DNA from 2 places in the Agromyces hippuratus genome. Region 1 is predicted to be linked to the other one. Evidence: predicted binding sites of a transcription regulator. Region 1 holds the regulator's gene; the other holds the start of a gene.

Region 1 (3,409 bases):
GCGGCACATCGTCGAGGCGACCGCGGCGGTGCGGGCGGAGCGCGCCGCCCCGGTGCTCGCCGGGTAGCAGTGGTCGAGCGGATGTCGCGGCTCGCGGCATCCGCTCGGCTCACGCCGGGGTGATGCACAGGCGAGGAACGTATGGTCGACGCATGCAACTCGCGGTCCACGAATCCGGCGGGGGTCCGCGCACCGCGATCCTCATCCACGGCATCATGTCGGACTCGCGCGCCTGGCATCGTGTCACCGCCGAGCTCGAGGCGCAGGGCTTCCGCGTGCTCGCGGTCGACCTCGCCGGCCACGGATGCAGCCCCCGCGCGGTGCGCTATTCGCCGGCGGCGTGGGCGAGCGACGTCGTGGAGACGCTCGAACCGCTCCTCGACGGTCCGCCCGACATCGTCATGGGGCACTCGCTCGGCGGACTCGTCGCGAGCATCGTGGCCGATCGACTCGCGCCCCGCGCGGCGATCTACATCGACCCGGCCTTCTCCTTCCCCAAGGGCGTCAAGGGGTGGGCGTTCAAGGCCTTCTTCGCCGTCGCGCCGCGGCCCCGACGCTCGGTGCTCGTGCGCATGAACCCGAAGTGGAGCGCCGCCGACGTCGACATCGAGCTCGCGACGCTTCGCGACTGGGACAAGCGCACGATCCTCGGATTCACCGACACCCGGCCGCTCGTGCCGCCGGCACGGCTCGTGGCGCCGACGCTCGTCGTGCTGGCCGAGAAGAGCCTGCTGATCACGGCGAAGGTGGCCCGGCAGCTACGGCATCAGGGCATGACCGTCGAAACGGTGCAGGGCACGGGGCACACGGTGTTCCGCGACGATCACGCCGGCTTCATGGACGCCGTGCTCGGCTGGCTTCGCGAGTTGTCTCCGGTGACGGCGGAATCGGTGCCGGCCGGGGCGCGCGCCGCCGCGTAGCGTGAGGCATCCGCTCGCTGGCCGTGCATGCGCTGAGCGCGGTGGCCGCGGGCGTCGGCGTCAGACCGAGCGCAGCACGGCGACGATCTTGCCGAGCACCTCGGCGTGGTCGCCGACGATCGGCTCGAACGCGCTGTTGCGGGGGAGCAGCCAGGTGTGCCCGTCGCGCTGACGGAACACCTTGACGGTCGCCTCGCCGTCGAGCATCGCCGCGACGATCTCGCCGTTCTCGGCGGTGCGCTGCGATCGCACGACGACCCAGTCGCCGTCGCAGATGGCGGCGTCGATCATGGAGTCGCCGACGACCTTCAACATGAACAGCTCGCCCTTGCCGACGAGCTGCCGGGGGAGCGGGAAGACCTCGTCGACCTGCTGCTCGGCGGTGATGGGCACACCGGCCGCGATGCGCCCGACGAGGGGCACCATCGCCGCATCGCCGACCGGCGTGGGGTCGGACGACGTCGCGGGGCGGTCGGTGACGCCCGGCAGTTCGATGAGCACCTCGAGGGCGCGAGGGCGGTTGGGGTCGCGCCGGAGGTACCCGGCGAGTTCGAGCTGGTTGAGCTGGTGGGTCACGCTCGAGAGCGATGAGAGGCCGACGGCGTCGCCGATCTCGCGCATGCTCGGCGGGTAGCCGCGGCTCGAGACCGAACGCTGGATCATCTCGAGGATGGCGATCTGCTTGGCGCTCAGACTCTTGCGGCGGCGTGGCCTGCCGGCTGCCTGCACGTCGTCGATGTCGGTGCTCAACGTCTTCGCCCCTCGTAGCGGCCCAGCGGCCGGATGTCGGTGGTGTCTGGTCGACTGTCTTCCAGACATTCGAAACTGTATCCGCCTCGCGTGCGTGCGGCAAACATCTGTTCGAGTGTGTCGGGGATCCGGGTTCCCGAGTTTCCGGAGATTCATCCTTGCAATCTTCGAAATTCGAATGTATGTTCGGAACAGAGTTTCGCATCCGGTCCTCCCGGCCGAGGGCCGGATGCGACTCCTACAGGAGGTGTGACATGAGCGCAGCGATCGCAACGACCGGCTTCCAGCCCTCGCGGGCCCTCCCGCGTGAAGCGGCACGGGGCAACGACTCGACATCGAGCACGGTGGTGCGCACCCGGCTCCGGCTGACGCGACGCGGCCGCATCGTCTTCACCACGCTCGCGTCGCTTCCGTTCGTGATCGGGGCATTCGTCATGGTGCTCGGGTCGGGGGCTGCCGCCGCCGATGTCGACTCCGTCGGCGCGGTCTTCGAGGCGGCATCCTTCGACTACGTGACCGTCGGCCAGGGCGACTCGCTCTGGGCCATCGCCGAGTCGATCGACCCCAGCGGCGACGTGCGCGAGGTCATCGACGAGATCATCCGACTCAACGGCCTCGACGACGCGGTCGTCGAGCCCGGGCAGCGGCTCGCGCTCCCGCTCGCCCCGTGACGTTCGGTGCGTGACGGTCGGCTGAAACACTCGGGCGAGCCTCGTTAGGCTTGCATCGTGACGAGTCTCGAAGACCTCCCCATCCGCGACGACCTCCGTGGTCGCACCCCATACGGGGCTCCGCAGCAGGCCGTGCCGGTCGCGCTCAACGTCAACGAGAACACGCATCCGATCCCCGAGGTCGTCGCGCACGACATCGTCGCCCGCGTCGCCGCAGCGATCATGACGCTCAACCGTTACCCCGACCGTGAGTTCTCGGCGCTGCGCGGAGCACTCGCCGACTACCTCGGGCACGATCTCGAGCCCGCGCAGATCTGGGCGGCGAACGGCTCGAACGAAGTGCTGCAGCACATCATGCAGGCCTATGGCGGCCCGGGGCGCTCGGTGCTGGGGTTCGCGCCGACCTACTCCATGTACGGACTGCTCGCCTCGGGCACCGGCACCGAGTGGATCACCGCGGGCCGTGACGACGAGTTCGAACTCGGCCCCGAGACCGCCGTCGCCGCGGTGCGCGAGCACGACCCCGACATCGTGCTGCTCTGCGCGCCGAACAACCCCACTGGCACGCCGCTCCCGATCGAGACGATCGAGGCGGTCGCCGACGCCGCTCGCGGCATCGTCGTCGTCGACGAGGCGTACTTCGAGTTCGCCGACCCCGGCACGCCGAGCGCGCTCACGCTGCTCGAGGGGCGACCGCGTCTGCTCGTGTCGCGCACGATGAGCAAGGCGTTCGCGTTCGCCGGCGCGCGCGTCGGCTACCTCGCGGGCGACCCCGCCGCGATCGACGCGCTCCGTCTCGTGCGACTGCCGTACCACCTGTCGGCGCTGACGCAGGCGGCGGCCCTCGGCGCGCTCGCCCACTCGGCCGAGATGCTCGCGATGGTCGACGAGATCCGCGGGCAGCGCGAGCGCATCTCCGACGAACTCGCCCGGCTCGGGTTCCACCCGTACCGCAGCGGCTCGAACTTCGTGCTGTTCGGCGGCGTCGACGACCCGCGTGCCGTGTTCGAGCAGCTGCTGGCCCGCGGCATCCTGATCCGGGAGATCGGCATCCCCGGTCACCTGAGG
Region 2 (3,409 bases), 2.5 Mb from region 1:
GCGGTCGCGTCGGGCCTCGAGTCGGTCGTCGTCGGCGAGGGCGAGATCGCAGGCCAGGTGCGCCGCTCGCTCGAGCGCGCTCGCACCGAGGGCACCACGACACCCGACCTCGAACGGCTCTTCCAGCGCGCCTCGCAGATCTCGCGCCGCGTGAAGAACGAGACCGGCATCGGCAACGAGGGCCGCTCGGTCGTGCGCCTCGCGCTCGAACTCGCCGAGAGCCGCATCACCGACTGGGCGGCCACACGCGTGCTGCTCGTCGGCACCGGCCGCTTCGCCGGCGCCTCGCTCGCCGCGCTCCGCGACCGCGGCGTCACCGACGTGCGCGTCCACTCCCCCTCGGGCCGCGCGGCGAAGTTCGCGGCGAACCACGGCATCGACGCCGTCGGACGTCACGAGGTCGCCGCGGCCGCAGCGACCTCCGACGTCATCGTCACGTGCACCACGGCCGAGCACCACGTCGTCGACCGGGCCCTGCTCGAAGCGGGCCGGGCGGCTTTCGCGGCATCCGCTGCCGGTGCCGTGTCGATCGCCGGTGTCGGCGGCGCTGAAGCCGCCGAGCCGGCCGGCGCGGGCTGCCCGGTCTCACTCAGCCTCGTCACCGGCCCCGCCGAGGCCCCGGTCGAACGTCAGCTCGTGATCGACCTCGGGCTCCCCCGCAACATCGCTCCCGACGTCGTCGAGGTGCAGGGCGTCGAACTGCTCGACCTCGAGACGATCCGCATCCACGCCCCGCTCGAGGAGTTCGGTGCGACGGATGCCGCGCGCGCGATCGTCGGCGGAGCGGCCCGGGCCTTCGGCGAGGCCCGCGAAGAGCAGGACCTCGCCCCGGCCGTCGTCGCCCTTCGGCGCCATGTCTTCGACCTGCTCGACGGAGAGATCGAACGCGCCCGCGCACGCGGCGACGCCGACGGCCGCACCGAAGAGGCCCTGCGCCACATGGCGGGCGTGCTGCTGCACACCCCCATGGTGCGCTCGCGCGAACTCGCGCGGGCCGGCGAGCAGCAGGCCTGGATCGACGGCATCGCCGCGATCTTCGGCGTCGCCCCCGAAGCGGATGCCGCGGCACGCACGTCGGAGGCGCGCGGTACGCTTCGTGACGATGCACGAGAACGCCACGCCTGACCTCGCGACCACCCCTCCGCACGAGCGCGCAGCCGCGGCTGCGGCCGACGGCCCGCCCGCACTGCGATTCCCCTTCGACGCGACCGCGCTGACCGAGACGCCGATCAGCACGGAGCGTCTCGTGCTGCGGCCGCTCGAGGCATCCGATGCCCCCGACGTGTTCGAATACCAGCGCATCCCCGACGTGCTCAAGTACCTGCCCTGGCCGTTGCGCGATCGCGCCGAGGCGTACGAGCACACGGCGAAGCGCGCCGCCGCGCGTGTGCTCGCGGACGACGGCGATTTCTTCGTGCTCGCGATGACGCTGCCGGGCACGCCGTCGGTCGACGACTCGGCGGCCGACGCGTCGGCTGTCGCTGCGTCGGCCGCCGCTGCCGTGCGCGACCGGGTGATCGGCGACATGATGGTGCGGGTCTCGAGCGCCAAGCACGCGCAGCTCGAGCTCGGATGGGTCGTGCACCCCGACTTCCAGGGCAAGGGCTACGCCCGCGAGGCGGCCGTCGCGATCAGGGACTTCGCGTTCGAGACGCTCCATCCGCACCGCATCCAGGCGTTCCTCGACGCGCGCAACGCGGCGTCCGCGGCGCTATGCGAACGGCTCGGCATGCGACGCGAGGCGACGATCCTCGAAGAGCAGTACAACGACGGCGAATGGCAGGACACGGCACTCTACGGCCTGTTGCGTCGGGAGTGGGCGGCGGCTCGGGGGTAGGCGGCGCGGGGTGGGCGGTCATTCGTTCGCGCGTTCCCTCCTACCATGTTCTCCACAGGGTTATCCACAATCTGTGGAACGTATGTTCGAATGTCGGCCTCCCGCGAGACAATGGAACATGGCCGAAGCGCTCCCCGACTTCAGCGGTCTGACCGCCCTGATGTCGTCGTGCGCACCGTCGTCGAGCGCCTTCAGCGCGCTCGACGACCGCGCCCTCGTCGATGCCGTCGAGGCGATCACGGCACTCAGGCACGAGGTCGAGCGGGCGCAGGCGCTCGCTGCCGCCGAGATCGTGCGCCGATCGAAGGTCGCGTTCGGGCTTCATGGGCTCGCGCAGCGCAACGGCCATGCGAACGCGGGCGAGCTGCTGCAGTCCATCACGCACTCGTCGAAGCGCGAGACCATCGCTCTGGTCGGGGTGGGGCGCATGGTCGCCGAGACCGAAGCGGCCGCTGAGCTCGAGCTCGCGCGGCGCGATGATCCCGAGCTCGCCGCGCTCGTACCCGAACCGGTCGCGCCGTGGTTCTCGGAGTTGAGTCGTCCAATGGCAAGTGGGGTGCTGACCGTGGCGGTCGCCGATGCGATCCGTTCCGGGCTCGGTGAACCCGGCGGCGAAGCCGACGAGCCGGCGTTGGCCTCGGCATTGGCTTCGGTGCTCACGAGCGTCATGGCCGAGAGCCGGGGCCTGCATGCCGATGCAGCTCGTCGTCTCGCGCGTCAGGCACGCGATCGCATCGATGCCGCGGGCGTGGCCGCACGTTCCGAGCACCAGCGCGAGCAGCAGTTCTGGCGAGTGTGGGTGAAGCCCGACGGCATGGTGCGCGGCGAGTTCGAGCTCGACGCCGAGAGCGGCATGCTCGTCAAGGCGGTGTTCGATCAACTCACCCACCCTCGGCGCACGGCCGCACCGGTGCGGCGCGGCTTCGGCGATCCGGTGCGCGGCGATGCGGCCTTCGCCGACGCGCGTGTGACGCGGGAGCGCGATGCGGCCGAAGGCCTCGTGCAACTGCTCCGCGCTGGAGCGAGCGTCGACCCCACCCGCGTGCTCAACGACAAGAAGCCGTCGGTCCGTCTCGTGGTGAACGCCGACTCGCTCAGCACGGGCGACGGCTCGGGAATCATCGAGGGGCATCCCGATCGCATCCCGATCGTCGATATCCACACGGGGCTCTGCGAGGGCTACCTGCCGGTCCTGTTCGATGACGACGGCGCGTGCCTCGACCTCGGTCGCGACGAGCGGCTCTTCACCGACAGGCAGAAGGCGGCGATCGCGGTTCGTGACGGCGGCTGCCTCGACCCCGAGTGCACGCGTCCGCCCTCGTGGACCGAGGCGCACCACATCGACCATTGGCAGCGCGACGGCGGGCGCACCGATCTCGCCGACGGCATCCTGCTCTGCCGGAGAGACCATCTGCGGTATCACAACCAGGGATGGGAGGTTCGGCGCACCGGCACGAACTACTGGCTCATCCCGCCGGCCGGCGTCGATCCAGAGCAGACGCCGAGGCTGATGCGACCGAAGACGCCCGCAGACATCATCAACCCGGTCGATCCGACGCGAGTCGCGCTTGC

Evidence for each region. Region 1 encodes LexA, which represses DNA repair genes until DNA is damaged. Its sites were predicted from a motif close to TCGAACANNTGTTCGA; they were not measured.
Region 2: a site for LexA is predicted at 1,912-1,927, ahead of BJY17_RS13130 (HNH endonuclease signature motif containing protein). Genes of this name have one in related genera too.

Annotation. Positions count from the first base shown of each region.
Region 1 covers NZ_JACCFI010000001.1:341,272-344,680, forward strand. The annotation lists gene metE (5-methyltetrahydropteroyltriglutamate--homocysteine S-methyltransferase) at 1-67, shown strand, start outside; gene BJY17_RS01585 (alpha/beta fold hydrolase) at 153-920, shown strand; gene lexA (transcriptional repressor LexA) at 981-1,658, opposite strand; gene BJY17_RS01595 (LysM peptidoglycan-binding domain-containing protein) at 1,925-2,341, shown strand; gene BJY17_RS01600 (histidinol-phosphate transaminase) at 2,399-3,409, shown strand, end outside.
Region 2 covers NZ_JACCFI010000001.1:2,817,495-2,820,903, reverse strand. The annotation lists gene BJY17_RS13140 (glutamyl-tRNA reductase) at 1-1,125, shown strand, start outside; gene BJY17_RS13135 (GNAT family N-acetyltransferase) at 1,103-1,837, shown strand; gene BJY17_RS13130 (HNH endonuclease signature motif containing protein) at 1,956-3,409, shown strand, end outside.